Regions from separate parts of the Nocardia puris genome, predicted to be linked through region 3. Evidence: riboswitches for the same ligand, from Rfam matches in the RefSeq annotation. Region 3 holds a riboswitch; each other region holds the start of a gene.

Region 1 (3,269 bases), 2.9 Mb from region 3:
CATCTTCACCGTGCCCGATTTCGGGTTCTCCCTCTACCTGCTCGCGGTGGCGGCGCTGCCCACCCGCATCGCCGCGCCCGCCCTCACCGCGGGCTTCTGCTTCGGCGCGGGCGTCATCACCGTCGCCGCCATCGACCGCTTCGACCGCGGTGACACCGCCCAAGGCGCGCTGAACCTGCTGATCGTCGCGGCCTACCTGGTGGTGGCGACCTTGCTGCTGCGCAGGCAAGCGCGCACCAGCCAAGTCGAAACCGCACGAGCCGAAGCCGCACCCGCCGGGGTACCTGCCGCCTGAGCGGGCGCTCGGCTGTGCCTCGGAATCCGGGCCGATCAGCCGGTGGCTGGGGGTCGTCGTGGCCCATTCGGTCGACGCGATCCCGCCACCACGCAAGCGAACACGCACCGGCCGGCCGGGACCACGCGAGCCGAGGCATCCGCTACCTGAGCACCTGCGACCCCATCTCGGAGTCCGACCCCATCTCGGAGCCGCCGATCGTCATCCGGCAAGGCCGGGGAAGGACCGCAACCCACGGACGACGCGGCCCCGGATCGGACTTCGCCTCAGCCCCTACGGCACCGTCGTGATGCCGACGGTGGGCAGGAAGAAGCAGGAGCGCCCGCCGTTGTCGACGGTGCCGAAGACCGCGGCCAGCACCGTGCCCTGTCCGGTGTCGACCGGGACCGCGCGGATGCCGCCGACCGGCAGCGCCGCGAGGAAGAACTCGGCGATGGCGCGCTCGGCCTGCGGGCGCAGTTCGGCGGGGATCTGCGGCGGGATCATGCCGCGGAAGATCTCCGCGATCGGGCCCATGGCGGCCACGCCGCCCCGCCCGTTGCTGACGTTGAACCACGCCACCTGCATCCCGGCGGTGTTCCCGCTCTCGGGGCCCAGGCCCACCGGGATGAACGTGAACAGGGTCTGACCGGCCTTCACGGCCGTGAGATCCAGGCCGGGCACGGCGATGTTCGTCTTCGGCCACGGGCCGGGCACGGCTCCCGCCACCGCCGGGACCAGGCCCAGCGCCGAACCGTCGGCGCAGAACGCGGCCGCCGTGGGATACAGGAACGGGTCGATGCCGAGGCCGCGCAACACCTGGACGGTGCTGTCGTAGGCGGCGAACAGATCCCCGGGTGTCGCGGCCTGGTGCCTGCCGGGTGGTTCCGGGGCCGCGGCCGGTATCGCGGCGGCGGGCGCGGCCAGCGCGGCGGTCAGGGCGACCGCTCCGGTGGCGAGGGCGGCGAAACGGGGCAGGCGGTGCAACACGGCCACGGCGGACCTCCTCATCGGCGGCACGATGAGCAGACAGACTACTCCCGCAAACGCCGGACGCAGCCGTTTTCGGCGGTGGCAAATTCTCCGGCGCGTCGTGGCGCCGGGGCGAGAGAGCCGGTCGGCGTAGGGAACAGCACCGACCGGCGCGGGTAATGATCACGCCGGCGGGCCCGCGGGACCAGGGCTGGGCTCAGCCTGATTTCTACCCTTGCCGGTGAGTTGCCGCGCTTCGCATGATGTTTCGGCCAGACCCTGCTGCGCCCGGCGCACGGGGCCGGGCACACCCATCCAGAGCGACCGAGAGACCTGGCTCACCGACGTCGCAGCAACCCCCCGGTCACCGGGTGCGGGTGCTTCCGCCGGGACCGATGGAGGACTGCATGACGCGAACCGCGAACGCCCGCAGGGCCGGCCGACAGCACGGCTGCTGTCGGCGCTGACCACAGCGACCGACCGCACCAGACCCGCCCCGCGGGTGGCGACGGATCCCACCGCCGCCGTCTGAGTTCTCCGAAGGATTTCCCATGAGTGCGCCTCCCGCACCCGAAGCCCCCCTCCACGATGATCGCGCCGACCCCGCACCGCCCGCCGCCGAGCAGGCGGCCGACGGCGACGCGCCCCATACCGGCGTCGCGACCCGCGACGCCGTCACCCGCGCCGACACCGCCCCGACGGTCGCCCGCACGCGGCATCCGTGGCGGTGGGTGATCAGTGTCATAGCGCTGATCCTGCTCGCCCAGTTCCTGCACGGCCTGGTCACCAATCCCGGCTGGGACTGGCCGACGTTCGCCGCCTACTTCACCGCCGAGTCGATCTTCGCCGCGCTGCGCGTGACGCTGGAGCTCACGCTGTGGGGCACGGTGCTCGGCTTCTTCATCGGCACCCTGCTCGCGATCGCGCGGCTGTCGAACAACCCGGTGCTGAGCACCATCGCCTGGTCCTATATCTGGGCGTTCCGCTCGATCCCGCTCATCGTGCAGTTGCTGTTCTGGTTCAATATCGCCTACCTGTATCAGACGCTCTCGCTGGGCATTCCGTTCGGACCGGCGTTCCTCACCTTCGAGGTCAACGGCGTGATCAGCGGTTTCACCGCCGCCGTGATCGGTCTGGCGCTGCATCAGGCGGCGTATTCGGCCGAGATCATCCGCGCCGGGCTCATCTCGGTGGACCCGGGACAGCTGGAAGCGTCGGCGGCGCTGGGCATTCCGCGGTGGCGCCAGTTCCGCACCATCGTGCTGCCGCAGGCGATGCGCTCGATCCTGCCCAACGCCACGAACGAGGTGATCAGCCTGTTCAAGGGCACCTCGATCGTGTCGGTGATGGCGATCGCCGAGCTGTTCTACCAGGTGCAGGTGATCTACGGCCGCAACGGCCGGGTGGTGCCGCTGCTGATGGTGGCCACGTTCTGGTACATCGTGCTCACCACGATCCTCACCGTGGCGCAGTTCTACATCGAGCGCCACTACGCGAAGGGCGCGCACCGCACGCCGCCGCCCACGCCCTTGCAGAAGTTCCGGTGGCGGCTGCGTGAACTCGCCGCCGCCGCGAACGCGCCGCGGGGAGCCACCCGATGAGCGCCGCCGTGGAAGTGCGCGGCGTGCGCAAGTCGTACGGGCGCACCGAGATCCTGCACGGCATCGATCTCACCGTGCGGTCGGGCGAAGTGGTCGCGGTGATCGGCCCGTCGGGCTCGGGCAAGTCGACCCTGCTGCGGGTGCTCAACCACCTGGAACCGGTGGACGCGGGCACCGTGCACATCGACGGCGAGCTGATCGGATATCGCCTGCGCCGCAATAACACCCTGTATCCGCTGCCGGATCGCGAAGTGCGCAAACAGCGTTCGCGCATCGGGTTCGTGTTCCAGCAGTTCAATCTGTTCCCGCATCTCACCGTGCTCGACAACGTCACCATCGCCCCGCTCACCGCGCAGCGCCGTCCGCGCGCCGAAGTGGAGCGCGAGGCGCGCACCCTGCTGGACCGGGTGGGCATCGGCGAA
Region 2 (3,269 bases), 1.7 Mb from region 3:
GCACATCGGGGATGACCGCGCCGCTCTCCAGCCGCACGTCCCCGATCTCGACGAGACCCAGCCTGCCGTCGGGCGGCGGCAGCAGTTCCGCACCCGAAGGCGCGGAACCGTCCGCCGGCCGCGACGGCCGGGCGTAGCCCTGATCGGTGCTCACGGTCACGTCGTGGCCGCTTCGAAACCGGCTCGCAGGTCGGCCAGGATGTCGTCGATCCCCTCGATGCCCACGGCCAGGCGCACCAGGCCGGGCGTGACGCCCGTGGTGACCTGCTCCTCGGGCGTGAGCTGGGAATGCGTGGTCGACGCCGGGTGGATCACCAGCGAGCGCACGTCGCCGATATTGGCGACGTGGCTGTGCAGGGTGAGCGCGTTGACGAACTTCTTGCCCGCGTCCACGCCGCCGCGCAGCTCGAACGACACGATCGAACCGACACCCTTGGGCGCCAGCTGCTGCCCGCGCTCGTACCACGGCGAGGACGGCAGGCCCGCGTAGTGGACCTTCTCCACGGCGGGGTGCTCGCTGAGGAACTCGGCCACGGCCTTGGCGTTCTGCACGTGGCGCTCGATGCGCAGGCTCAGCGTCTCGATGCCCTGGCTGATCAGGAAGGCGTTGAACGGCGACACGGCCGAACCCAGATCGCGCAGCAGCTGCACCCGCGCCTTGAGCGCGAACGCCGGCGCGCCGAGGTCGGCGAACACCACACCGTGGTAGCTGGGGTCGGCGGTGGTGAAGCCGGGGAAGCGGGCGTCGCCCTGCTCGTCGGTGACCGTCCAGTCGAAGGTGCCGCCGTCCACGATCACGCCCGCGATGGCCGTGCCGTGCCCGCCGAGGTACTTGGTGGCCGAGTGGACCACGATGTCGGCGCCGTGCTTCAGCGGCTGGATCAGGTACGGGGTGGCGGCGGTGTTGTCCACGATGAGCGGGATGCCCGCGGCGTGCGCGACACCGGCGATGCCGGGAATGTCGAGGACCGAGCTGCTCGGGTTGGCGACCGTCTCGCCGAAGAAGGCCTTGGTGTTCGGCCGGATCGCGGCCTTCCACTGCTCCAGATCATCGGGATCCTCGACGAAGGACACCTCGATGCCGAGCTTGGGCAGCGAGTAGTGGAAGAGGTTGTAGGTGCCGCCGTAGAGGTGCGGGCTGGAGACGATGTGGTCGCCCGAGTTCGCCAGGTTCAGGATGGCGAAGGTCTCCGCGGCCTGGCCGGAGGCCAGCAGCAGCGCCGCGACGCCGCCCTCGAGCGCGTTGATGCGCTGCTCCACCACGTCCTGGGTGGGGTTGACGATGCGGGTGTAGATGTTGCCCGGTTCGGCCAGGCCGAACAGCGCCGCCGCGTGATCGGTGTCGCGGAAGGTGTAGGACGTCGTCTGGTAGATCGGCAGCGCCCTGGCGTTGGTGGCGGCGTCGGGGGCCTGGCCCGCATGGATCTGCTTGGTCTCGAAGGACCACTGGGCAGGGTCGAACTCGGCCGATGCGTTGTCGGTCATGGTGTTGGTCTCCACGGAGTTTCGCCGGAATTCAAGGGAATCGAGGATGCGGTCTATCGACTACAGCAACACATTTCCGGGAACCTCCTGCTGGTGCGCTTGCCACCCGGCCGTCGGGTGGCCAGGTCCTCACCCGGAGCACCCCACCGCAGCTGGAGGGTTGCCGGCCAACGAGCCGGGGCTTGGCGTTGGCACTCATGACCTGACCGACATGTTAGCTGGCGCCCGCCGTCGGCCGAAATCCCTCCCCGGAGAGGCCGCGCACCGGCCGCACCCGCGACGCGCAGGTCGCGGCCGGATGTCATGATGGTGAAAGTGGTGCGGATCACAGGTGATCCGCGGGTCGGAGGTTCGTCACAGTCCGCACAACGGGCCCTCCCCGAGCGGTGAGGACTCCGACAGCAGTACGCTTGTCTTGTTTGCACCACGCGTCCCGCAAACACCGCGGGGCATATACGTTGTCTGTTGAACAGCTGGGGTCCGCTCACAAGCGTGTTCGCCTGGCCGTGCAATGAGGGCACCATCCTAGGAGGACACGAAGATCCATGTCCAAGATCAAGGTTGAAGGCACCGTCGTAGAACTCGACGGCGACGAGATGACCCGGATCATCTGGCAGTTCATCAAGGACAAGCTGATCCACCCGTACCTCGACGTGAACCTCGAGTACTACGACCTGGGGATCGAGTACCGGGACAAGACAGACGACCAGGTCACCATCGATGCGGCCGAGGCCATCAAGCGCCACGGCGTGGGCGTCAAGTGCGCCACCATCACCCCGGACGAGGCCAGGGTCGAGGAATTCGGCCTCAAGAAGATGTGGCGCTCGCCCAACGGCACCATCCGCAACATTCTCGGCGGGACCATCTTCCGCGCGCCGATCATCATCTCGAACGTGCCGCGCCTGGTGCCCGGATGGACCAAGCCGATCATCATCGGTCGTCACGCCTTCGGCGACCAGTACCGCGCCACCGACTTCAAGGTGTTCCAGGCCGGCACGGTCACGCTGACCTTCACCCCCGAGGACGGCAGCGAGCCGATCGTGCACGAGGTCGTGAAGATGCCCGAGGACGGCGGCGTCGTCATGGGCATGTACAACTTCAAGAAGTCGATCGTGGACTTCGCGCGGGCGTCGTTCAACTACGGCCTGCAGCAGAACTACCCGGTCTACATGTCGACCAAGAACACCATCCTGAAGGCCTACGACGGCATGTTCAAGGACACCTTCCAGGAGATCTTCGACGCCGAGTTCAAGACCCAGTTCGACGCCGCGGGCCTGACCTACGAGCACCGCCTCATCGACGACATGGTCGCCTCCTCCATGAAGTGGGAGGGCGGCTACGTGTGGGCCTGCAAGAACTACGACGGCGACGTGCAGTCGGACACGGTCGCGCAGGGCTTCGGCTCGCTGGGCCTGATGACCTCGGTGCTGCTCACCCCGGACGGCAAGACCTGTGAGGCGGAGGCCGCGCACGGCACCGTCACCCGGCACTACCGCCAGCACCAGCAGGGCAAGCCCACCTCGACCAACCCGATCGCGTCGATCTTCGCCTGGACCCGCGGTCTCGAGCACCGCGGCAAGCTGGACAACACCCCCGAGGTGATCGGCTTCGCGCAGACGCTCGAGGACGTTGTCATCAAGACCGTCGAGGGCGGCCAGATGACCAAGGACCTCGCGCTGCTCGTCGGCGGCGACCAGGGGTACCTGACCACCGAGGAGTTCCTCGGCGCGCTCGACGCGAACCTGGCGCGCGCACTGCGCTGATCTGTGCACCGGGGCCGGGCC
Region 3 (3,269 bases):
CCAGGAGACGAAGTCGGCGGCGCCGTAGGAGCCGTCCAGGTCGATGCCGGGGATCGGCAGCGCGCGGTCGGCGTTGGCGCCGGTGGAGAAGATCACCGCGTCGTAGAAGCGGCGCAGGTCGTCGAGGGTGATGTCGGTGCCGTAGTCGATATTGCCGAGCAGGCGCACCTGCTCCTTGTCGAGCACCTTGTGCAGGGCGGTGATGATGCCCTTGATGCGCGGGTGGTCGGGGGCGACGCCGTAGCGGATCAGCCCGAACGGCGCGGGCATGCGCTCGTACAGGTCGATCGACACGTCGGCGTCGGACTTCATCAACGCGTCGGCGGCGTAGATACCGGCCGGTCCCGCACCCACGATCGCGATGCGGAGCGGTCGGGGCCCCGCGGTGGGCGCGTCAGACCCGGAGGCGGCAGCCTGCGTCACCACGGAGGGTTCGCGAACACCGCCATTGGACACTGCACTCTGTTCGGTCATCTCTTACGCGCACCCTTATGGTCGAAACGTCAACGTCGGCGGTCTTAGCTTAGGCTAAGTTCATCGAGCGCCGTGGGTACGCCCCCCAACGCCCACCGCGACGGCTGTGGTTGTGGCGATTCTATCCGTGCCACTGTGCACTACCCGCGCCGGTGCGTCGAACACGGTCGGGGATCATCGATCCATGACCGAGCAGCAGCCGCCCGACGAAGGTGAATCAATTCCGATCGACCAGACCGATCGGCGCTCGTTGGCGCCGTTCGTGGCCGCCGCCGTGGTGGCGGGAATCGTCCTGGTGGCGATCGTGCTCGGCGGCGTGCTCGCGCCCGCTGAGAAAAATGTCACAGAGGCCGACCGGGTCTCCGCGGCCGTGCGCAACTTCGTCGAGGGGACCAACAGCAGCGACCTGGTGCCGCCGCCCGGCACCGGCTGCGCCGACTTCGACCCCGAACGGTCCCCGCTGGCCGGACAAGAGGGTTCGGGCAAGACGATTCAGGTGAAGAACATCGCCGCGCCCGCCATCGACGGCGAGAAGGCGACCGTGTCCGTCACCACCGACGTCGAGGGCGCCGAGCGCACCGCCACCTGGAACCTGATCCGCGCCGACGGTAAATGGCTGGTCTGCACTGTTTGACAGGGTGCGGGCCCGCGGTGCAATCTCGTCGCTGAGGTCATGAGAACCAGCGTCAAGCCCCGGCTGGCTGGTCGGCAACCCTCCTCCGCGGTGGGGTGCTCCGGGTGACGACCTGGCCGCGCGCCGAACCCGGGCGCGGCAAGTGCGGATTCCACAGGAGGTCCACATGAGTTATGCCGGTGACATCACCCCGCGGCAGGCGTGGGAAGTGTTGCGCGACAACCCCGCCGCCGTCCTGGTCGACGTGCGTACCGACGCCGAATGGCGTTTCGTCGGCGTGCCCGACGTCAGTTCGCTCGACCGCCGCACGGTCCTGATCGAGTGGGTCGACAGCACGGGCGCCCGCAACCCGCGCTTCGCCGACCAGCTGAAGCAGGAACTGGCCGACCGGGCCGAGGACGCACCCGTGCTGTTCATCTGTCGCTCCGGCCAGCGTTCCGCGCACGCGGCGCGCGTGGCCACCGAACTCGGCATCGGGCCTTCTTACAACGTGTCCGAGGGTTTCGAGGGCGGTCTGGACGCGTCCGGGCACCGCGGTTCGACCGGGTGGCGCGCCGAGGGCCTCCCGTGGAGCCAGTCGTGATCACCGGTGGCGCCTTCGACAAACCGCTGCCCGAGGGCGTCGGTCCCGCCACGCTCGGCGTGCGCGGCGGCCTGCGCCGCTCCGGTTTCGAGGAGACCGCCGAGGCGCTGTATCTGACCTCCGGATTCGTCTACGAGAGCGCCGAGGCCGCCGAGGCCGCGTTCACCGGCGAGGTGGAGCACTTCGTCTACTCCCGCTACGGCAACCCGACGGTCGCCATGTTCGAGGAGCGCATCCGCCTGATCGACGGGGCCGAGGCCGCGTTCGCCACGGCCAGCGGCATGTCGGCGGTGTTCACCGCGCTCGGCGCGCTGCTCGGCGCCGGCGACCGGCTGGTGGCGGCGCGCAGCCTGTTCGGTTCGTGCTTCGTGGTGTGCAACGAGATCCTGCCGCGCTGGGGGGTGGAGACCGTCTTCGTCGACGGTGAGGATCTGGACCAGTGGGAGGCGGCGCTGTCGAAGCCCACCGCCGCGGTGTTCTTCGAGACGCCGGCCAACCCGATGCAGACCCTGGTCGACGTGCGCAAGGTGACCGAGCTCGCGCACGCGGCGGGCGCGAAGGTGGTGCTGGACAACGTCTTCGCGACCCCGCTGCTGCAAAAGGGCTTCGAGCTCGGCGCCGACGTGGTGGTCTACTCGGGCACCAAGCACATCGACGGGCAGGGCCGCGTGCTGGGCGGCGCCATCCTCGGCACGCAGGACTACATCGACGGACCCGTGAAAACCCTGATGCGCCATACGGGTCCGGCGCTGAGCCCTTTCAACGCCTGGACCCTGCTCAAGGGGCTCGAGACCATGCCGCTGCGGGTGCGCTACTCCACCGAGTCCGCGCTGCGCGTCGCGCGCTTCCTCGAGGAGAACAAGGGCGTGCGCTGGGTGAAATACCCCTTCCTGGAATCACATCCGCAGTACGATCTGGCCCGCGGCCAGATGTCGGGCGGCGGCACCGTGGTCACCTTCGAACTCGACGCCCCCGAGGGCGAAGGGAAGAAGCGCGCCTTCGAGGTGCTCAACCGTTTGCGCATCATCGACATCTCCAACAACCTCGGCGACGCGAAATCCCTCATCACCCACCCCGCCACCACCACCCACCGCGCCATGGGTCCGGAGGGTCGCGCCACCATCGGATTGACCGATGGTGTGGTGCGGATTTCGGTGGGGTTGGAGGATACCGAGGACCTGCTCGCGGATCTGGAACAGGCGCTGGGGTAGGAACGATTCCCGCGCGGCTCGCTGGTCTCGCGGGCCGCGCGTGATTCGTTCGAGCGCGGAAACCGGCTTCGAGGTCACGGGCTACCGTGAATTGTCACGTCTTCCCACAGTGCGAACTCGGCCTCCTGGGATGGCGTCCCATCCCAGGGGTTGGTCTGGAAGTTGCCGTCCCGGACCTCTCGGACCCAGGACCCGGGAAGATCTTGGCGGAAGTTGGCGACCAAGAGAACGACGGTGCGCTGCCCGTGCATGCGGATATCGCGTTCGCGGTTCGAGGTTGCTCTGCTGTCAACAGCAATATGCGGATGCGATCGGCTTCGCACCTGGCCGGGGCTCGTCGGGCTACTGATCACGGAGCGTACCCGTG

Evidence for each region. Region 3 has a riboswitch for S-adenosylmethionine ahead of OHB21_RS10045 (rhodanese-like domain-containing protein). Riboswitches for the same ligand answer to the same signal wherever they lie in the genome.
Region 1: another riboswitch for S-adenosylmethionine. It lies ahead of OHB21_RS23890 (amino acid ABC transporter permease); the one in region 3 lies ahead of OHB21_RS10045 (rhodanese-like domain-containing protein).
Region 2: another riboswitch for S-adenosylmethionine. It lies ahead of OHB21_RS02645 (bifunctional o-acetylhomoserine/o-acetylserine sulfhydrylase); the one in region 3 lies ahead of OHB21_RS10045 (rhodanese-like domain-containing protein).

The regions. Positions count from the first base shown of each region.
Region 1 is NZ_CP107943.1:5,155,040-5,158,308, reverse strand. Features, by position in the region: gene OHB21_RS23900 (hypothetical protein) at 1-295, shown strand, start outside; gene OHB21_RS23895 (hypothetical protein) at 569-1,270, opposite strand; SAM riboswitch class I at 1,555-1,648, shown strand; gene OHB21_RS23890 (amino acid ABC transporter permease) at 1,798-2,847, shown strand; gene OHB21_RS23885 (amino acid ABC transporter ATP-binding protein) at 2,844-3,269, shown strand, end outside.
Region 2 is NZ_CP107943.1:591,038-594,306, reverse strand. Features, by position in the region: gene metX (homoserine O-acetyltransferase MetX) at 1-85, opposite strand, end outside; gene OHB21_RS02645 (bifunctional o-acetylhomoserine/o-acetylserine sulfhydrylase) at 157-1,485, opposite strand; SAM riboswitch class IV at 1,576-1,688, opposite strand; gene OHB21_RS02640 (NADP-dependent isocitrate dehydrogenase) at 2,031-3,248, shown strand.
Region 3 is NZ_CP107943.1:2,246,374-2,249,642, forward strand. Features, by position in the region: gene OHB21_RS10035 (FAD-dependent oxidoreductase) at 1-363, opposite strand, end outside; gene OHB21_RS10040 (Rv0361 family membrane protein) at 659-1,108, shown strand; SAM riboswitch class IV at 1,144-1,259, shown strand; gene OHB21_RS10045 (rhodanese-like domain-containing protein) at 1,275-1,691, shown strand; gene OHB21_RS10050 (O-succinylhomoserine sulfhydrylase) at 1,688-2,902, shown strand.